Regions from separate parts of the Pseudomonas sp. PP3 genome, predicted to be linked through region 3. Evidence: predicted binding sites of a transcription regulator. Region 3 holds the regulator's gene; each other region holds the start of a gene.
The links. Region 3 encodes sigma-54, which starts transcription at its own class of promoters, with help from an activator protein. Its sites were predicted from a motif close to ANTGGCATNNANNTTGCTNT; they were not measured.

Region 1 (7,007 bases), 2.6 Mb from region 3:
TGTTATCGGTGGAGATATCGTCAGCGCGCACCAGCCCGGCAATTCGCACCAGTTCATCACCGGTGTTCAGCGTCATCCACTTCTCGCCACGTACCGCGATGATGCCGTTGGGCAACACGTCAGCCACGGTCACGGTGACCGAACCGGTGAGGGTGTTGCCTTGCGCGGCCTTGCTGTCACCCTTGGTCGCGCGGTCGCCTTCATAGCCGGCATCGAGGCTCAGGTCGCCACTGCCGAACGGGTTATTGGTGCTGGGGGTAGAGCCGAACAGCGAGCTCAGGCCGATGCTGGCCTTGCTGTTCTTGCCAATTTGCGAGTTGGCGTTTTTGCTGGCCTGGGTCCTCTCGTTCAGCGTGATGGTGATGATGTCACCTACGCGGAACGCCTTGCGGTCGCTATAGAGGTTCTGCTCGAAACCGGCCTGGTAGATCGAACCGTTGTTCGCCGCAGCCGGCAACGGCGTGCGCGGCAACACCGGGGCGTAGTAAGGATCATTGGGCTTGGGTGTCGGACCGACACAGCCGGCGAGCACAGTGATCCCACTCAATGCCAGAACAGAAACGAAGCGATTCATGACCCTTACCTCACGGTGTTGCAGGCGGTCGCATGACCGCCTCATAGACTTGATTACAGATTCTGCGTTACGAACGAGAGCATCTGGTCGGCGGTGGAGATCACCTTGGAGTTCATCTCGTAGGCGCGCTGAGTGGTGATCATGTTGACCATCTCTTCAACCGTGCTGACGTTGGACGTTTCCAGGGTGTTCTGCAGCGTGGTACCGAAACCGGCCAGGCCCGGGGTACCGACTTGCGGTGCACCACTGGCGGCAGTTTCCAGGAACAGGTTGTTACCCACCGCTTGCAGGCCGGCCGGGTTGATGAAGTCGGCAGTTTGCAGGTTACCGATCACCTGGGAAGCCGGGTTGCCGGCGACGGTGATGGACACGGTGCCGTCCTTGCCGACGGTGAAGGTCTGGGCGTCGTTCGGAATGACAATCGCCGGCTCCAGGGCAAAGCCGCTGGCGTTGACGATCTGGCCGTTGGAGTCCAGGTGGAAGGTACCGTCACGGGTATAGGACGTGGTGCCGTCCGGTTGCAGGATCTGGAAGAAACCGCGACCGTCGATGGCCATGTCCAGCGGCTGCTCGGTGGTTTGCAGGCTGCCGGCGTTGAAGTTCTTCTGGGTGCCGACAATGCGCACACCGGTACCCAGTTGCAGGCCCGACGGCAGTTCGCTGTCCTGGGTCGACTGGGCGCCTGGCTGACGCTTGATCTGATAGAGCAAGTCCTGGAACTCGGCGCGGTCACGTTTGAAACCCGTGGTCGACACGTTGGCCAGGTTGTTGGAAATGGTGGTCAGGTTGGTGTCCTGGGCGGACAGACCGGTTTTGGCAACCCATAGAGCCGGAAGCATTCGATTCTCCTCGTGCGCCTGTTTTACGGCGCGACGTTCTGGTAATTAGCTGATCTGCAAGACCCGAGCCATGGCCTGGTCGTCTTCTTTGGCGGTGTTCATCATCTTGATGTGCAGTTCGAACTGCTTGGCCAAGGCCAGTACCGAGGTCATTTCGTCCACGGCGTTGACGTTGCTCGACTCAAGAAAACCGGACACCAGTTTGACGTTGGCATCGGCTTGCGCCGGCCTGCCGTCCTTGGTGTGGATCGAACCGTCCAGGCCCTTGGTCATGTTCTTGAAGTCCGGGTTGACCAGCTTGATGCGGTCAACTTCCGCCATCACTCGAGGGCCTTCACCCATCGCACGGATGCTGATGGTGCCGTCCTCGCCGACTTCGATCTGCTGCTCGGGCGGCACGGCAATCGGGCCGCCGTTGCCGATCACCGGCATGCCGTTGCCGGCACGCAGCACACCCAACGCGTCAACCACCAGGCTGCCGGTGCGCACGTAGCTTTCGCCGCCATCGGGGTTCTGCACCGCCAGCCAGCCGTTGCCTTGCACGGCGACATCGAGGTCGCGGCCGGTTTGCACCAGCGAGCCGGGAGAGAAGTCGGTGGCCGGGCGTTCGGACATGGCAAACGCACGCGCCGGAAAGCTGTCGCCGAACACCGGCATCGAACGCGCCTGCTCCAGGTCTTTCTGGAAACCGTTGGTGGAGATGTTCGCGAGGTTGTTGGCATGAGCCTTCTGCGCCAGTGCATTCTGGCTGGCGCCGGTCATTGCCACATAAAGGTACTTGTCCACAATCTTTCCTCTGCCTGCCGGACGTTTGCCGCCCACTGCTGTACTGACGAGGCATAAGCAATTTGCAGACCAACTTGTTTTGCACGGCGCGCGGCCCGGCAAACAAAGGACTTGAGGGGATTGAGCGGAAATGAAGGGTTTGTATCAGAGACGAAAAACCGGCGGTGTTATGCCGGTAAGTGGCAAGGCTTGACCTGTTGAAGCCGCGGGTCAGGTGTTGTCCTTGCCCACCTCATAATCGCGCAGCTTATTGGCAATGGTGGTATGAGAAACCCCCAACCGCTTACCCAACTGCCGACTGCTCGGATGCTCGGAATACAACCGCTCCAGCACCGCTTTCTCGAAGCGCCCGACAATCTCGTCGAGCCCGCCCTCCAGCGAAAAATCGCCAAGCGGCTGACGCACGCCATAGTCCGGCAGACGAATGTGCTCAGCCTTGACCGTCCCGCCCTCGCACAGGGAAACCGCCTGAAACAGCACGTTCTCCAACTGCCGAACGTTGCCCGGCCAATGGTAATGACTGAGGCGATCCATGGCCGCTGGCGCCAGTTTCGGCAGCGGGCAACCGATCTGCCGACTGGCCTGATCGAGGAAGTGCTCCACCAGCGGCGTCAAACCGTCGAGGCATTCGCGCAGCGGCGGAATGTGCAGCGACAACACGTTCAAGCGGTGATAAAGGTCCTGGCGAAATTCGCCGCGCGCGCACAACTCGGACAAGTCGACCTGGGTCGCGCAGATCACCCGCACATCCAGATACACCTCTTCATCACTGCCGACACGACGGAAGCATCCATCCTGCAAGAAGCGAAGCAGTTTCACCTGCAAGCGCGGACTCATTTCCCCGACGCCATCGAGAAACAACGTACCGCCCGCCGTCAGCTCCAACAGCCCGAGCTTGCCCTCGGCCCGCGCCCCTTCGAAGGCACCGGGGCCATAACCGAACAATTCCGTCTCGGCCATGGACTCCGGCAAGCCGGCGCAATTGAGCGCCATCAACGGCGACTGCCCGCGCGGACTCGCCAAGTGGCAGGCACGCGCCAACAGTTCTTTGCCAGTGCCGGTTTCACCTTCTATTAATAGCGGCGCATCCAGTGGCGCCATCCGCCGTGCTTCGCGCACCACCGCGGCCATCACTTTCGAGCTTTGGAAGATGCTGTCGAAACCTCGTAACTCTTGCTTGCGTACGTTATAGATGCGCTCACCCACCCGGTCGGCGCGGTGCAGCGTCAGCACGGCACCGGCCATGGCTTCGCTGTCGTCATGCTCCGATTGCAGCGGCGCGATGTCGGCCAGGAACACGTCGCCCTTGACCTTGACCCGCAACCCGTTGATTCGCGATTTGTTGGCGCGCACCAGTTCCGGCAAGTCGAAATCCTCGGCGTAGCGCGACAACGGCATCCCCGGCACTTCATCGACCCGCACACCCAGCAACTGCGCCGCCGCCCGGTTGGCCGCCACGATGGAGCCGCCCATATCGATCGACAGCACCGGAAACTCCAGGGCGCCGAGCAACGCATTGAGTTCCATGTGCCGACGCTCGCTGGGCATCAGCCCTACACGCTTGACGCCAAACACCCCACCAATTGCTTCGAATTTCGGACGCAACGCCTGGAACTGAATGTTGATCAGGTTCGGGCAGTGCAGGTAGATGGCGTTGCCATGCTCACCGCCCACTTCACCGCGAGCGACGTTGATGCCGTACTCAACCAAGAGGTTGAGAATGTCGCGAAGGATGCCGATGCGGTTCTGGCAGTGGACTTTGATACGCATATGAAAGACCTGATAAACGATGATTGACCTGTGGGAGCCAGCCTGCTGGCGATGGCATCGCATCAGGCAATATTGATGTTGAATGACACGCCGCTATCGCCAGCAGGCTGGCTCCCACAGGTTTAGCCCGACTTTTCTGTCGAGACACGCAGATAGTCGTCAAGATTATGTGACAGGCACGGCGCTTTTCAAACCCGAAAATCTCAGCATCTACGCGATGACTGCCAATTCGTAACAAAAACTTTACGAATATCAGCGAATTTTCCTGCGCACACCTCGAACCACCTGCTGCATGAACGCAATCCTTGGGGTATTCCTAGGTCCATAGCAGCACATAACAAGAACGAATCCCCTAGCAGGAGAGCAGCATGAAGCAGACGCAATACGTGGCTCGCGAGCCCGATGCGCAAGGTTTTATCGACTACCCCGCCGAGGAACACGCGGTGTGGAACACGCTGATCACTCGCCAACTGAAAGTGATCGAAGGGCGTGCGTGCCAGGAGTACCTGGACGGTATCGAAAAACTCGGTCTGCCCCACGACCGCATTCCGCAATTGGGCGAGATCAACAAGGTCCTTGGTGAAACCACTGGTTGGCAGGTCGCCCGCGTACCGGCGCTGATCCCCTTCCAGACCTTTTTTGAATTGCTCGCCAGCAAGCAGTTTCCAGTGGCCACCTTCATTCGTACCCGCGAAGAGCTGGATTACCTGCAAGAGCCGGATATTTTCCACGAGATCTTCGGCCACTGCCCGCTGCTGACCAATCCATGGTTCGCCGAATTCACCCACACCTACGGCAAACTTGGCCTGCAGGCGTCCAAGGAAGAACGCGTGTACCTGGCGCGTCTGTACTGGATGACCATCGAGTTCGGCCTGGTCGACACCCCGCAAGGCCAGCGCATCTACGGCGGCGGCATTCTGTCCTCGCCGAAAGAAACCGTTTACTGCCTGTCGGACGAGCCTGAGCATCAGCCGTTCGATCCGCTGGAATGCATGCGCACGCCGTACCGCATCGACATCCTGCAACCTCTGTATTTCGCGCTGCCGAATCTCAAGCGTCTGTTCGATCTCGCCCACGAAGACATCATGGGCATGGTCAAGCAAGCGATGCAGATGGGTCTGCACGCACCGAAATTTCCGCCAAAACCAAAAGCTGCGTGAACCGCGACTTTTAAGATCAAGTGAGCCTGTCGTAAACCCACGCTTTGCATTAGCGTGATGTTACTGACGGCCGATTTCCCAACATTCGATTTCAGGAATACATCATGACCGCACTCACCCAAGCCCATTGCGAAGCCTGCCGCGCCGATGCTCCACAAGTCAGCGACGAAGAACTGCCGATCCTGATCAAGCAGATCCCGGATTGGAACATCGAAGTTCGCGACGGCATCATGCAGCTGGAAAAGATTTTCCTGTTCAAGAACTTCAAGCACGCCCTGGCGTTCACCAACGCTGTTGGTGAAATCTCCGAGGCCGAAGGCCACCACCCGGGCCTGCTGACCGAGTGGGGCAAAGTCACCGTGACCTGGTGGAGCCACTCGATCAAAGGCCTGCACCGCAACGACTTCATCATGGCCGCGCGCACTGACATCGTTGCCAAGGACGCCGAGGGCCGCAAGTAATGCACTTCGACGCCATTGGCCGCGTGCCCGGCGACCCGATCCTGGGCCTGATGGAGGCCTATGCGCAGGACCCGAACCCGCGCAAGTTCGACCTTGGCGTGGGTGTCTATAAAGACGCCCAAGGCCTGACGCCCATTCCGCAGTCGGTGAAACTGGCCGAGGCGCGTCTGGTGGAGCGTCAGAGCACCAAGACTTACATCGGCGGTCACGGCGAACCTGCATTTGGCAAAGCAATCAACGAATTGGTGCTTGGCGCCGACTCGACGTTGATCGCGCAACAACGGGCCGGCGCCACCCAGACCCCGGGCGGCACTGGCGCGCTGCGCCTGAGCGCCGACTTCATTGCCCAGTGCCTGCCAGGCCGAGGCGTGTGGTTGAGCAATCCGACCTGGCCGATCCACGAAACGATTTTCGCGGCGGCCAAGGTCAAGGTCAGCCACTACCCGTACGTGGGCAGTGACAATCGGCTCGACATTGATGGCATGCTCGCCGCACTCAACGAAGCGCCCAAGGGCGACGTGGTGTTGCTGCACGCCTGCTGCCACAACCCGACCGGTTTCGATCTGTCCCACGACGATTGGCGCCGTGTGCTGGAGGTTGTGCGCAAACGCGAACTGCTGCCGCTGATCGACTTCGCCTACCAGGGCTTCGGCGACGGCCTGGAGCAGGACGCCTGGTCGACCCGGTTGTTCGCCGCCGAGTTGCCGGAAGTGCTGATCACCAGTTCCTGCTCGAAGAACTTCGGCCTGTACCGCGACCGCACCGGTGCGCTGATTGTCTGCGCCAAAACCGCCGACAAACTCATCGACATCCGCAGTCAACTGGCCAACATCGCCCGCAACTTGTGGTCGACGCCGCCGGACCATGGTGCTGCTGTGGTCGCAACCATCCTCGGCGACCCGGAGCTGAAACGCCTGTGGGCCGACGAAGTGGAAGCGATGCGCCTGCGTATCGCCCAACTGCGCAGCGGCCTGTTGGAAGCGCTCGAACCCCACGGCTTGCGCGAGCGCTTTGCCCACATTGGCGTGCAGCGCGGGATGTTCTCCTACACCGGCCTGTCGCCGGAGCAAGTGAAGAACCTGCGCGATCATCACAGCGTGTACATGGTCAGCTCGGGCCGGGCCAACGTGGCGGGGATTGATGCCACGCGCCTGGATTTGCTGGCCGAGGCGATTGCCAGCGTCTGCAAATAATCATCAGGCACGGCAAGCCCCCTGTGGGAGCGAGCCTGCTCGCGAATGCGATCTATCAGTCAACGTCACCGTTGAATGACACTCCGCTTTCGCGAGCAGGTTCGCTCCCACATTTGTTTTGGGTCGCTCCTCCAGTCATGTCTAGACAATCCCATCCGTCGAAACAAATGGATATAAAAGTCTATTTGTCATTTCTCCTGCTGTATCCTGCCCAGGCTTTTTTA
Region 2 (7,007 bases), 2.5 Mb from region 3:
TACCTGGTTCGCGACCTGAAGGCTCGCGGTCTGTGGGACTCGGTCATGATCAACGACCTGAAGTACTACGACGGTTCGGTGCAGCAGATCGAGCGCATCCCGCAAGAACTCAAAGAGCTCTACGCGACTGCCTTCGAAGTGGACACCAAGTGGATCGTTGACGCGGCCAGCCGTCGTCAGAAGTGGATCGACCAGGCTCAATCGCTGAACCTGTACATCGCCGGCGCTTCGGGCAAGAAGCTGGACGTGACCTACCGCATGGCCTGGTACCGTGGTCTGAAAACCACTTACTACCTCCGTGCCCTGGCCGCGACCAGCACCGAGAAGTCGACCATCAACACCGGCAAGCTGAACGCTGTATCCAGCGGCGGCAACCACGGTGACGACTCGGTCCTGGCAGCCCCTGCCGGTCCAGCTCCAGTGCCGAAGGCTTGCGCCATCGACGAGCCGGATTGCGAAGCTTGCCAATAAGCTGAGCCGTTAAGCGCCGCAAAGCGCTTACTCGACAACCCCCGATGAGCCTCTGGCTGATCGGGGGTTTTCTTTTTGTAGGAGCCGGCTTGCTGGCGATGAACGATGACGCGGTCTGTCTGGAAAACCGCGGCGCCTGGATCGCCAGAAAGCCGGCTCCGACAAGGTTCGCGAGAATGTGATGTTGTCAGCCACAAAAAAGCCCCTCTTCCGAGGGGCTTTTTATGAAGCGCAACCCAACATCAAGTCATCTGAATGATGGTCTGCATGATGGTGCTCTGGGTGGAGATGGTCTTGGCGTTCGCCTGGTAGTTGCTCTGCGCCTTGATCAAGTCGACCAGTTCGTTGGTGACGTTGACGTTCGACTCTTCAAGGGAGTTGGAGTGGATCTCACCGAGGGAACCGGTTTGCGGTGCGTCGTAGCCCGGCTGACCCGAGGCGTAGGTTTCCTTCCAGCTGGTGCCGCCCACTGGCTGCAGGCCTTGTTCGTTGGTGAAGCTGGCCAGCGCCAGTTGACCGATCGGCTTGGTCTGGTAGTTGCTGAAGTTGGCCAGCATCACACCACTGCCATCGATCGTCAGGTTGGTGATCTGACCAGTGGCGTAGCCGTTTTGCGCAGGAATGGAACGGGCGCTGTCGGCGTTGAATTGCGTGGTGTTGCTCATGGCGACAGTCACACCCGCCGGGTCGGCGGCTGCGCCATTGGGTGCCCAAACGCCATTGGTCACTTTGCCCGGAATCCAGCCAGTGATTTGCAGATCAGGGCTGACGACTGGAGGAGTGCCCGGCGTGGTGACCGAAACCAGCTTGCCGCTTGTGTCAAAAGCCATGGTCGAAGGGACCGGACGCGAAGCTGCGTTCATCGGATCGCTGCCGTCCGGGTTGCGACCATCGATCAACGTATAGACATCCCAGGTATTGGCCGCCGTCTTGACCATGTATTGGTCCATCTGGTGCGTGTTGCCCTGGGTATCGAAAATCTGGGTGGTGAACTGCTTGTTGAAAGCGACTCCCGGCTTGCTCGGGTCGAACGGGTTGGTCACCTGGTTGATCACATCGGACTTGGAGTCCAGGTTGATCGTCGACGAAACGTTGGTGGTGGTTTTCGGCGCCAGGTTGGACGTGTCGATGCGCAGGTCCGTCAGCACGCCATTGATGATCTTGCCATTGGCGTCCACGCCATAACCTTGCAGACGCGCGGTACCATCGGTGTTGGTGACGTAGCCTTCCTTGTCGACCTTGAAGGTACCGGCACGGGTGTAGGACAACGATCCATTGTCGTTGAGCACGAAGAAACCCGAGCCGTTGATGCCCATGTCCAGCACGTTGCCGGTGTTGTTGATGTCGCCCTGGGTGAACTGCTGGGAAACGTTGGCCAGACGCACGCCACTGCCGGTGGTCTTGCTGCCTGTGCCCAGCCGGGTCGCCGAGTACACATCTTCGAATTCCGCACGGGACGACTTGAAGCCGACGGTCGCGACGTTGGCGATGTTGTTGCCGGTCACGTCCAGTTGCTTGTTGGCGGCATAGAGACCGCTAAGGCCGATGTTGAAAGACATGTTCCACTCCTTTGTGCCGGGTTAGTCGGCTCTATATACCAATGGTTTGCACTTTGGACAGGGCGATGCTGCCCAGCCCGGCGAGGTTGAGCATCAATTCACCACCGGTCTGGCTGAGCGTCACACTGGTGACGGTCGCCGGCAGGTTGGTGATCAGCGCAACAGCCTGATCATCGATGGTGGTGGTTGCCGCGAAGGTGTAAGTACCCGCTGGAGCCACGATGCCGGCTTCGTCCTTGCCATCCCAGGTGAAGCTGGCGTTGCCGGCTTTCTGGTCGGCCAGGGTGATGGTGCGAATGACTTTGCCGTCCTTGTCGGTGATCTTCACTTCGGCTTGAGCCACCGACTGTGGCAATACGACCGCTCCGGTCATTCCCTTGGTGGTGTCGACCACCGCCTTGTCACCCGGCGCGATGACCGAACGGCCCACCAGCGACGAGGCCTGCAGTGCCTGGGATGAACCGAAGGCGCCGGCAATGCCGCTCACCGTATCGTTGAGTGTGGTGATGCCTTCAAGGCTGCTGAACTGCGCCAACTGCGCCACGAACTCGCCGTTGCCCTGCGGCTCCAGCGGGTTCTGGTTTTTCAGTTGCGTCACCAGCAACTGCAGGAACGCATCCTTGCCCAAGGCTTTTTTACCGGTAGCGCTGCCGGCCGCCGACGCCAGGGCATCAGTGTCCTTGTTGGTCTTGATCGAGGAGTTGGCGAGGATGTCGTTGAGCGACAAACCACCGGTGGAATCGGAAACACTCATCGGAGTCGCCCCTTATTACTGACCGAGGGTCAGTACTTTTTGCATCATGGTTTTGGCGGTGTTCATCATTTCGGCGTTGGTCTGGAACGAACGGCTCGCGGAAATCATGTCGGCCATTTCTTCCACCACGTTGACGTTCGGGTAGTAGACGTAACCCTTGGCATCGGCTGCCGGATGGTTCGGTTCGTAGCGCGCGTCAAGGTTGCTCTGGTCTTCGACTACGCCGAGCACCTGCACGCCTTGACCGGCGGCATCCTGGTTCTGGAACAGCGAATCGCTGCCACCGCTCTGGCCGCCCTGGAACATGGTGGCGAACACCGGGTGACGTGCGCGGTAGGTCTGATCGATGCTCGACGAAACGGTCTCGGCGTTGGCGATGTTCGAAGCGACGGTGTTCAAGCGAGTGGTCTGGGCACTCATGCCGCTACCGGCAATGTTGAAAACACTGGATAGAGACATGGCTTACTCTCCGCGCAGGGCTGACACCAGCCCTTTGAATTTGCTGTTGAGCAGGGTGAAGCTGGCCTGGAAGTTCACGGAGTTTTCCGCGTAGTTCGACTGTTCCAGTTGGGCATCCACGGTGTTCTGGTCGATCGAGGGTTGCATCGGCGTGCGGTACATCAGCGACTCGTCGCCATTGCCCAGGCCTTCGGCTTCGATATGCCGGCTGTTGGTCATGTTCAAGGCGAACGTGCCGTTCCTGGCTTTGTCGTTCTGCGCCTCGAGCACTTTCGAGAACTCCAGATCCCGCGCCTTGTAGTTCGGGGTGTCGGCGTTGGCGATGTTGTTGGCCAGGACTTCGGCACGCTGGGCGCGGAAGCCCAGAGCCTTTTCGTGAATGCCGAGCGCTTTATCGAAGCTGATGCTCATGTCGGGAAACCTTCGGGTGACCTGATTTTTCGTACGATGAACATAGCAAGCGTCATGCCAATTCAGAAAAGCCCGTAAACCGGGGCTTTGCGGGCAGTGGCAAGGCGGCAATGCCAGAAAAGCGGCAACCGGTTTCCGCTGAATGCCGCTTTTCTGCCGCTTGGACACCCTGTAGGAGCCGGCTTGCTGGCGATGAACGATGGCACGGTCCGCCTGGATGACCGAAGCGTCTGAATGGCCAGCAAGCCGGCCCCTACAACGGCACGGGATCATCGGGCATAAAAAAAACGGGAGCCCCTGAGGACTCCCGTTTTCGTGACCACCAACCAATCATTTCGCCTGGTAAATGATCCCCGGGCTGCACTGGACCATCTGGTAATGATCCGGCAATCCGTTCAGCGCCTCGGAGGCACCCAGGAACAGATAACCACCGCGCTTCAACGTGCTGTGAATGCGCAACAGGATGTCCTTCTTCACCTCAGCAGAGAAGTAGATCAGCACGTTGCGGCAAAACACGATGTCGAATTTGCCCAGGCTCGCGTAGCTGTCCAGCAGGTTAAAGGAGCGAAATTCAACCCGGTTCTTGATCGGCGCCTTGATCGCCCAGCGTCCTGGCCCTTTCGGGTCGAAGTAACGCTGCAAGCGTTCCGGTGACAAACCACGGCCGATGGCCAGGCTATCGTACTCGCCGGTCTTGCAATTGTTCAACATGGTGCCGGAAAGGTCGGTGGCAACAATCTGCACGCCCATCTTCAATTGCCCGGCATTGACCCGCTCGAACTCGTCGATGGACATCGACAGCGAATACGGTTCCTGCCCCGACGAACACGCCGCCGACCAGATCCGCAGACGCTGGCCGGGACTGGCCTTGATCGCCTCGGGCAGCACCTTGTTCTTCAAGACTTCAAACGGATAGGTGTCACGAAACCACAGGGTTTCGTTGGTCGTCATCGCGTCCACCACCATCTCGCGCAAACCACTGCGCGGCTGCGTCTGGATACGCTGCACCAGCTCACCCAGGGACTTGATGCCTTGCTGCTCCATCAGTTTGTTGAGACGGCTCGAGACCAGATACTGCTTGTTTTCACCGAGCAAAATGCCACAGGCTTTTTCCAGGAATACCCGGAACTGTTCGAAATCCAAATTACCCGTAGACAATGCTGCCGCCTCTTAAATCGTGTTGACTGCCGGGGGCCAAACGCCCCTAGCTGATATCTGCTGCTTTGATCCGGTCAACTACCCGGGATGCCAGGTCATCAGGTCGGAATTTGGCCAGAAAGTCATCGGCACCGACTTTCTTGACCATCGCCTGATTGAACACACCGGACAACGAAGTATGCAGGATGATATGAAGCTTTTGCATGCGAGGGTCGTTGCGGATCTCGGCCGTCAGCGTGTACCCGTCCATCTCCGGCATCTCGATGTCGGAAATCATCATCAGGAACTCTTCTTCCGGCTTCTTGCCCTCGTCGACCAGTTTGCGCAGGTAATCCAGCGCTTGCCGACCGTCGTTCAACGCCACCACTTCCACACCCACCGTCTGCAGGCAACGCGTCACCTGCTTGCGCGCCACCGACGAATCGTCGACCGTCAGCACGCGCAAAGAAAGCGCCTTGTGCTGGGTTTCGACATCCACCACGCCAGCCGAAATCGCTTCCGGTGTCGGTGCGACTTCCGCCAGCACCTTCTCGACGTCGATGATTTCCACCAACTGATTGTCGACCCGCGTCACTGCCGTCAGGTAGTGATCGCGTCCCGTCCCCTTGGGTGGCGGATGGATCTCCTCCCAGTTCATATTGACGATGCGTTCCACCGAGCGCACCAGGAAACCCTGGGTCTTGGTGTTGTACTCCGTGATGATCACGAAGGGATTGTTCTTGTCCTTCAAAGCACCGGAGCCGGTCGCCATTGCCAGATCCAGGATCGGAATGGTCGCCCCCCGAATATTTGCCACGCCGCACACGACAGGACTGGATTTGGGCATCAGCGTCAGTTGGGGGCATTGCAGCACCTCCCGAACCTTGAACACGTTGATCCCATACAGCTGCTGGCCGTCGAGACGGAACAACAACAGCTCAAGGCGATTCTGCCCCACCAGTTGCGTGCGCTGGTTCACCGAATCCATTACACCAGCCATGCCCAGACTCCTACACCAACGCTAAGTGTTGTTGCGACGCACATTCATCTCTAAACGGCACGGCGCTTGCTTTTTATCTTTCTATGAACACAGAACCGACATTTTTTCGACGCCTGATCACACCCTGCCGCCAATGGCTCGGTGTGCTCGCCGCTGCTTGCCTGTTCAACGCTGGCAGCCCTGCCCTTGCCGACACAGTTACCTTGCCTGACATGCTTATCGGCGTCACTCAGGGCTTTCTTGAGTTCACCGTAGAAGACTATCTGGCTACCAGTCAAACGGAAGGTCGCTACGAGATCCAGGTCAACCAGCTCGATCCACGCCTGCGCATGCCGATGTGCGACAAGGAATTGACAGCCACTCTGGAGAGTCCGGCCAAGCCGTTGGGCCGGGTAACGGTCAAGGTCCGCTGTGAGGGAACATCCCCGTGGACTGTCTTCGTACCCGCTCAAGTTCGCCTGTTTCGCGACGTTGTGACCACCACCCGGCCCCTGCGCCGTGCCGGTATTGTCGAACCCGCGGACGTCACCTTGCGTGAGCGCGATGTCAGCCTGCTCAGCCAGGGCTATTTGACGTCTTTGGATCAGGCGATCGGTCAGCGATTGACCCGACCAATGGTCAACGACCAGGTCATCAGCCTGGTGCACATCGAACAGGCGGAAGTCATCCGCAAAGGCGATCAGGTGGTGATTACCGCCCGCAGTGGTACGCTCAGCGTGCGAATGCCCGGCGAAGCACTGGCCAACGGTGGCTTGAGCGAACAAATCCGGGTGAAAAATCTCAATTCAAATCGAGTGATCAAGGCGCAAGTCATCGCGCCGGGGCAGGTCGAGGTGTCCATGTAGGGCGCTCTGCTTGTGCAGATGTGGCGCTAACGGAGGCTGTTCCCTAAACTGTGCCCTATGCAGGGCAAGCGCTGGCGCGCGCAAGCTCATTGATAATTGAGCCTAAAGTTTTTCCGGGTATGGCCGAAAACATGGCAAGCGTCCAAATTCCCAGAGGTTTTTTTATCATGGTCATCGATTTCAGCCGTTTGAACAGCTCCTCGTCACTCACGGGCAGTACACGTACCAGCGTTGCCAAGGAAACCGCCGATGCCGGCAAATCCGCGCCGCTGAATACCCCGGCCGAACAGGCCAGCACCGTCACGAGCGGGGAATCGGTACATCTCAGCAATGAGGCTCAACAGTTGCAGAAGGTCACTGATACGCTGCGC
Region 3 (7,007 bases):
CCTGGCTGAGCGTGACGCCGCAGAAGACACTGATCGTGGAAAGCAGCGGCAATCAGGACAGCCCGTTGATGAATGGCAACACGCCGATTCTGGGGCTGGATGTCTGGGAGCACGCCTACTATCTGCGGTATCAGAATCGTCGTCCCGAATACATCGGTGCGTTCTATAACGTGATCAATTGGCCGGAAGTCGCTGCGCGCTACCAGGCCGCACTGGGTTAAGTCTTCTAAAAAAACCATGCAAGGCTGACTATGGGCACTGAAACACTGGCGATCGGAAGTGGACGAATGTTTCGTTACGCGGTTGGATCGCTGCTACTGCTGGCGGGCATGAGTTTGCTGGTTGCGCACGGGCTGGAATGGCTGGACCTGGAGCCGAAGCTGTCACGGGCATTGCAGGGTGGCGCTATTTGCGCCCTCGGAACTGCGCTCGGAGCGGTGCCGGTGCTGGTAATCCGGCACATGCCCCAGGCACTCAGCGATTCCTTGCTGGGCTTTGGTGCTGGCGTGATGCTCGCCGCGACCGCGTTTTCGCTGATCGTGCCGGGTATTGCTGCGGCAGAAAACCTTGGCATGACCCCGTGGGCGGCCAGCGGCCTGATATGTTTTGGCATCATGCTCGGGGCCTTCGGGTTGTTCCTGGTCGATCGCAAGGTCTCCGGGGCTTCACCGGAGTTGCTTGTGGGCACAGCAGAGCACCCGGTGATCCCGCCGCGGATCTGGCTGTTCGTGTTTGCGATCATTGCCCATAACATTCCCGAAGGCATGGCGGTTGGTGTATCCGCGGGCGGCGGCATGCCGGATGCCGACAGTCTGGCGATGGGCATTGCCTTGCAGGATGTGCCGGAAGGGTTGGTGATTGCGCTGGTGCTGGCCGGGGCAGGGATGTCGCGGTTCAAGGCATTCCTGATCGGCGCTGCATCAGGGTTGGTCGAACCGGTGTTCGCGCTGCTGTGCGCGTGGCTGGTGAGCCTGGCCGAACTGTTGTTGCCATTGGGGCTGGCATTGGCGGCAGGGGCCATGTTGTTGGTGGTCACCCACGAAGTCATTCCCGAATCCCGCCGGCATGGTCACGACAAACTGGCCAGTCTTGGGTTGTTGATCGGGTTTTGCTTGATGATGGTGATGGATACCGCGCTGGGCTAAAAGATGTTGATCTTTACTCGCCTTCATCGAAGTAATTGTTGATCAATGCCACCAGCGCATCCAGCGCTTCCTGTTCCTGCTCGCCTTCAGTGCTCAGATGGATCTTGGTGCCTTTGCCGGCCGCGAGCATCATCATGGCCATGATGCTTTTGCCGTCGACGGTGGTTTCCGGCGTGCGGCCGACCCTGATCGTGCAGTCCTTGAACTGACCGGCGACCCCAACGAATTTTGCAGATGCCCGGGCGTGCAGGCCCAGCTTGTTGATGATTTCGATTTCCAGAGCAGGCATCGCGATGTGAATCCTTTAGCTGAGGTCGCGGTGGCGAACCTGGACGTTCTTCAGGGATTGTTGCAGGGTCTTGCCCAGGCGTTCGGTCAGGTAGACGGAGCGGTGATGCCCGCCGGTGCAACCGATGGCAATAGTGACATAAGCGCGGTTACTGGCCGCAAAGCGCGGTAACCATTTGAGCAGGTACGCGGAAATGTCCTGGAACATCTCCTCGACATCCGGCTGTGCCGCCAGGTACTCGGCCACCGGTTGATCAAGACCGGACTGCGCGCGCAGTTCGGGCTTCCAGTAGGGGTTGGGCAGGCAGCGCACGTCGAACACCAGATCGGCGTCCACCGGCATGCCACGCTTGAATCCGAAAGACTCCACCAGAAACGCTGTGCCGGGTTCCGGCTGGTTCAGCAAGCGCAGCTTGATCGTATCGCGCAGCTGATACAGGTTCAGGTTGGTGGTGTTGACTTTGAGGTCGGCAAGATCGGCAATGGGGCCGAGCAGGCTCGTCTCGTCATGGATGGCTTCGGCCAGCGAGCGATTGGCGCTGCTCAATGGGTGACGACGGCGGGTTTCCGAAAAGCGTTTGAGCAGGGTTTCTTCATCGGCATCCAGGTACAGGACATCACACTGGATGTGCCGGCTGCGGACTTCTTCGAGCAGCTCCGGAAACCGCGACAGGTGACTCGGCAAGTTGCGCGCATCGATGGACACGGCAACCAGCGGTTGTGCCAGTTCGGTGTGGATCAGTGCGCGCTCGGCCAGCTCTGGCAGCAACCCGGCAGGCAGGTTGTCGATGCAGTAATAGCCGTTGTCCTCGAGTACATCGAGGGCGGTACTTTTACCTGAGCCGGAGCGACCGCTGACGATGATCAAGCGCATGATTAATGCCCGTTTTGCTCGTCCAGGACAACCTGATACAAGGCTTCATTGCTCGGCGCGCTGCGCAGTTTTTCACGCACTTCCTTGCGGTCGAGCATGCTGGCGATCTGACGAAGCAGTTCCAGGTGCGCATCGGTAGCGGCTTCCGGGACCAGCAGAACGAACAGCAGGTCAACCGGTGCGCCGTCGATGGCATCGAAATCGATAGGGGCGTCAAGGTGCATCAAGGCACTGATGGGTGAAGTACAGCCCTTGAGGCGGCAGTGGGGGATGGCGATACCGTTGCCAAAACCGGTTGAACCGAGTTTTTCACGGGCGACCAGGCTCTCGAAGACATCCTGCATGGCCAGATCCGGCACTTCGCGATGGATGAGGTTGGCAATTTGCTCGAGGGCTTTCTTTTTACTGCCGCCCGGCACGTTCACCAGGGAACGGCCGGGGGTCAGGATGCTTTCAAGTCGGATCATGGGTAGGGAGTGTTAACGACCGGTCGCGCCCTGGAGGAGGCTCTGGGTCTTTTCCTTATGCTTTTTGAGTTGTTTATCCAGCTTGTCGGTCAAGGCGTCGATCGCTGCGTACATGTCGGTATGTTCCGCGTTGGCGACCACTTCATTGCCGGGAATATGCAGCGTGGCTTCGATTTTCTGTTTGAGCTTTTCGACCGTCATCGTGACCTGCACGTTGGTGATCTTGTCGAAATGCCTCTCTAATCGTTCGAGTTTTTCGCCGATGTAGGTGCGAAGAGGTTCGGTCACTTCCAGTTGGTGTCCACTGATGTTGACTTGCATACAGCTTCTCCTTCGTTGCCAGTGCATAAAGCGGCAGATCAGATGATCTGCCACTGGAACGCTGTGGCGTGGCTCTACATCAACCGCTTGCGTTCGCTCGAAGGCGCGATCCCGAGGGATTCGCGGTACTTGGCGACGGTGCGGCGAGCCACCTGAATGCCTTGTGCCTCCAGTAAACCAGCGATCTTGCTGTCACTCAACGGCTTTTTCTGATTTTCAGCGGCAACCAGTTTTTTGATGATCGCGCGGATCGCCGTAGACGAGCATTCGCCGCCTTCGGAGGTGCTGACGTGGCTGGAGAAAAAGTATTTCAGCTCATAAATTCCCCGAGGGGTATGCATGAACTTTTGTGTGGTCACCCGGGAGATGGTCGACTCGTGCATGCCGACTGCTTCAGCAATGTCATGCAGGACCAGGGGTTTCATGGCTTCGTCGCCGTATTCCAGGAAGCCGCGCTGATGCTCGACGATCTGGGTGGCTACTTTCATCAGGGTTTCGTTGCGGCTCTGCAGGCTCTTGATGAACCAGCGGGCTTCCTGCAACTGATTGCGCATGAAGGTGTTGTCGGCGCTGGTGTCGGCCCGGCGTACAAAGCCGGCGTACTGGGCGTTGACCCGCAGCCGTGGCACCGATTCCTGATTGAGCTCCACCAGCCAGCGTTCGTTGTCCTTGCGCACGATGACGTCGGGAACGACGTACTCGGCTTCGGAGGACTCGATTTGCGAGCCCGGGCGCGGGTTGAGGCTCTGAACCAGTTCGATGACCTGGCGCAGTTCGTCTTCCTTGAGCTTCATGCGACGCATCAGCTGGCTGTAATCACGGCTGCCGAGCAGGTCGATGTAGTCAGTGACCAGACGCTTGGCTTCAGCCAGCCACGGTGTCTTGGCAGGCAGCTGGCGCAGTTGCAGCAACAGGCATTCGCCGAGGTTGCGGGCGCCGATGCCGGCCGGTTCGAATTGCTGGATGCGGTGCAGGACGGCTTCGATTTCGTCCAGTTCGATGTCCAGTTCCGGATCGAACGCTTCAAGGATTTCCTCGAGTGTCTCGTCCAGATAGCCCTGATTGTTAATGCAATCGATCAGGGTCACGGCAATCAGGCGATCGGTGTCGGACATCGGTGCCAGGTTCAGTTGCCACAGCAGATGGCTCTGCAGGCTCTCGCCGGCCGAGGTGCGGGTGGTGAAATCCCACTCGTCGTCATCGTTGCTCGGCAGGCTGCTGGCGCTGGTCTGGTAGACGTCTTCCCACGCGGTATCGACCGGCAGCTCATTGGGGATACGCTCGTTCCAGTCGCCTTCCTCGAGGTTATCTACCGTCGGGGCGCTTTCCTGGTAAGAGGGTTCCTGGATCTCTACGTTGGGTTTTTGTTCGGCGTTGTCGGCCAGGGGGTCGGAATTGTCGAAATCCTCGCCTTCTTCCTGGCGTTCGAGCATCGGATTGGACTCCAGGGCCTCCTGGATTTCCTGTTGCAGGTCCAGGGTCGACAATTGGAGCAGGCGGATGGCCTGTTGCAGCTGCGGTGTCATCGTCAGCTGCTGGCCCATTCTCAAGACTAGCGATGGTTTCATGGCAGGGGCTTAACACCTTATTCGCCGGCGCACATGCGCCATCCACTACAGGGCGCCGAAGCGCCAAACATAAGCAAATTATATGCCTGAAACTGAAGTGTTTGCCTAGAGCGCTGTAACAATAAAAACCTGTTGATTTTTACTGTTTGTCGCGAACTGTGCCGCCATCACGACTTCAGCGCTTACAGGCGGAACTCGTGGCCCAGATACACTTCCTTGACCAGATCGTTAGCCAGGATGGTCTCGGCGTCGCCTTCAGCGATCAGCTGGCCATCGTTGACGATGTAGGCGGTCTCACAGATATCCAGGGTTTCACGGACGTTGTGGTCAGTGATCAGTACGCCAATGCCTTTGGCCTTGAGGTGATGGATGATCTGTTTGATGTCGCCCACCGAAATCGGGTCCACACCGGCGAAAGGTTCGTCGAGGAGGATGAATTTCGGGTTGGTGGCCAGTGCCCGGGCGATTTCCACGCGGCGGCGCTCACCACCAGACAGGCTCATGCCGAGGTTGTCGCGGATGTGGCTGATGTGGAATTCCTGCAGCAGGCTTTCCAGTTCCTTGCGACGGCCGGCCTTGTCGAGTTCCTTGCGGGTCTCGAGGATCGCCATGATGTTGTCGGCTACCGAGAGTTTGCGGAAGATCGATGCTTCTTGCGGAAGATAGCCGATGCCAGCCTTCGCACGACCGTGCATTGGCTGGTGGCTGACGTCCAGGTCGTCGATCAGTACGCGGCCCTGATCGGCCTGCACCAGGCCGACGATCATGTAGAAGCAGGTGGTCTTGCCGGCGCCGTTGGGGCCGAGCAGGCCGACGATCTGACCGCTGTCGATAGACAGGCTGACGTCACGCACGACCTGGCGGCTCTTGTAGCTCTTGGCCAGATGCTGAGCTTTCAGAGTTGCCATTACTGGGCCTTTTGCTCGTCGGTTTTCTTTTTCGGCTGGATCACCATGTCAATGCGCGGACGCGACTCGGTCACGTTGGTGCCTGTTGCGCGGCCGGCGCTGGCGAGCTTCTTGTTGGTGTCATAGACGATTTTCTCGCCCTGGGTCACGTTGCCGTCCTTGTCGATGACCTTGGCGCGGTCGATCAGCACGACGCGGTCTTGCGTGGCGTGGTACTGGATGGTGACGCCGTAGCCCTGCACCGGCTTGGTGTCGCCCGCCGTTTGCAGTTGCTCGAAGTAGGCCAGGTTGCCCACCGAAGTCACAACGTCGATGTCGCCATTCGGCGCACGGGTCATGGTGACTTTATTGCCGGTCACTTTCATCGACCCTTGGGTAATGATCACATCGCCCGTGTAGGTGGCAACGCCATTCTTGTCGTCCAGTTGGGCATCGTCGGCCTGAATGCGGATAGGCTGCTGCTGATCGGTCGGCAGAGCCCAGGCGCTCACGCTTCCCAGTGCTGCGCCCAGACCGAGCAAAATAGGGAGGGTTTTAACGAGCCTCATACTGTCCTCTTACGTTCGATAGCAGGTGTATCCTGCTTTCTTTCAAATACGCTTTCATTCCCTTGCCAGTCGATACACCGCCAGCGCCGTCGATTCTAACGGGTTGCTCGGTCTGCGCATATTGCTGCTGCGGGAACACCGTCATACGAGTGGTGGTGATCAGGGTTCTGCGGTTTTTCTCGTCGAAACGCGTGATGCGTACCGAGTCGATCAGTTCGACCTGGGTGCCGTCAGGATTGACCTCACCCTTTTCGCTCTGGACGTGCCACGGGAACTGCGTGCCGCGGAACATGTTCAGGTCCGGGTTGGTCAGCAGCGTCACTTCGGTCGCCTTCACGTGCTCGACCTTGTCCGACGTCATTTCATACTGCAACTTGCCGTCGGGCAGGTACTGCACGCTGTGGGCGTTGATGGCGTAGTAGTCGATTGCGCTGTCATCGACCTGCGCGACCGGCTTGTCGAGGAAGCGTTCCGGACTGATGTTCCAATAGCCGACCGCGGCGAAAATCGCCGTGATGCAGCCGAACACCAGTATGTTGCGAATCTTTTTGCTCAGCATTTTTGGCTCACAGGTACGCGGCGTTAGCCGCATCGAGGCGGCCCTGGGCGCGCAGGATCAGTTCGCAGAATTCGCGGGCGGCACCTTTGCCGCCGCGGGCCTGGGTGACGCCGTGGGCGTGTTCGCGCACGAAGCTGGCAGCGTTGGCCACGGCCATGCCCAGTCCGACACGGCGAATCACCGGCAGGTCCGGCAGGTCGTCACCGAGGTAGGCGACCTGTTCATAGCTTAAGCCTAGTTGCTCCAGAAGACCGTCGAGAACGACCAGTTTGTCTTCGCGGCCCTGGAACAGGTGCGGTATGCCGAGATTCTTTGCCCTGCGCTCAACC

Region 1: the regulator sigma-54 is predicted to act here: its motif matches at 2,254-2,273, upstream of KHO07_RS07440 (flagellar basal body rod protein FlgF).
Region 2: the regulator sigma-54 is predicted to act here: its motif matches at 3,697-3,716, upstream of flgB (flagellar basal body rod protein FlgB).

Annotation. Positions count from the first base shown of each region.
Region 1 is NZ_HG995459.1:1,602,374-1,609,380, reverse strand. It holds gene flgH (flagellar basal body L-ring protein FlgH) at 1-574, opposite strand, end outside; gene flgG (flagellar basal-body rod protein FlgG) at 628-1,413, opposite strand; gene KHO07_RS07440 (flagellar basal body rod protein FlgF) at 1,459-2,199, opposite strand; gene KHO07_RS07435 (sigma-54-dependent transcriptional regulator) at 2,410-3,969, opposite strand; gene phhA (phenylalanine 4-monooxygenase) at 4,338-5,129, shown strand; gene KHO07_RS07425 (4a-hydroxytetrahydrobiopterin dehydratase) at 5,234-5,590, shown strand; gene KHO07_RS07420 (amino acid aminotransferase) at 5,590-6,783, shown strand; partial or broken gene KHO07_RS29100 (metal ABC transporter ATP-binding protein) at 6,774-6,893, shown strand.
Region 2 is NZ_HG995459.1:1,468,394-1,475,400, reverse strand. It holds gene KHO07_RS06840 (ribonucleoside-diphosphate reductase subunit alpha) at 1-471, shown strand, start outside; gene flgE (flagellar hook protein FlgE) at 714-2,030, opposite strand; gene flgD (flagellar hook assembly protein FlgD) at 2,062-2,784, opposite strand; gene flgC (flagellar basal body rod protein FlgC) at 2,800-3,243, opposite strand; gene flgB (flagellar basal body rod protein FlgB) at 3,247-3,654, opposite strand; gene cheR (protein-glutamate O-methyltransferase CheR) at 3,985-4,812, opposite strand; gene KHO07_RS06810 (chemotaxis protein CheV) at 4,859-5,791, opposite strand; gene flgA (flagellar basal body P-ring formation chaperone FlgA) at 5,875-6,636, shown strand; gene flgM (flagellar biosynthesis anti-sigma factor FlgM) at 6,804-7,007, shown strand, end outside.
Region 3 is NZ_HG995459.1:5,414,206-5,421,212, reverse strand. It holds gene KHO07_RS24710 (superoxide dismutase) at 1-221, shown strand, start outside; gene KHO07_RS24705 (ZIP family metal transporter) at 252-1,145, shown strand; gene KHO07_RS24700 (HPr family phosphocarrier protein) at 1,159-1,434, opposite strand; gene rapZ (RNase adapter RapZ) at 1,450-2,307, opposite strand; gene ptsN (PTS IIA-like nitrogen regulatory protein PtsN) at 2,310-2,774, opposite strand; gene raiA (ribosome-associated translation inhibitor RaiA) at 2,787-3,095, opposite strand; gene KHO07_RS24680 (RNA polymerase factor sigma-54) at 3,170-4,663, opposite strand; gene lptB (LPS export ABC transporter ATP-binding protein) at 4,846-5,571, opposite strand; gene lptA (lipopolysaccharide transport periplasmic protein LptA) at 5,571-6,119, opposite strand; gene lptC (LPS export ABC transporter periplasmic protein LptC) at 6,106-6,678, opposite strand; gene KHO07_RS24660 (HAD family hydrolase) at 6,686-7,007, opposite strand, start outside.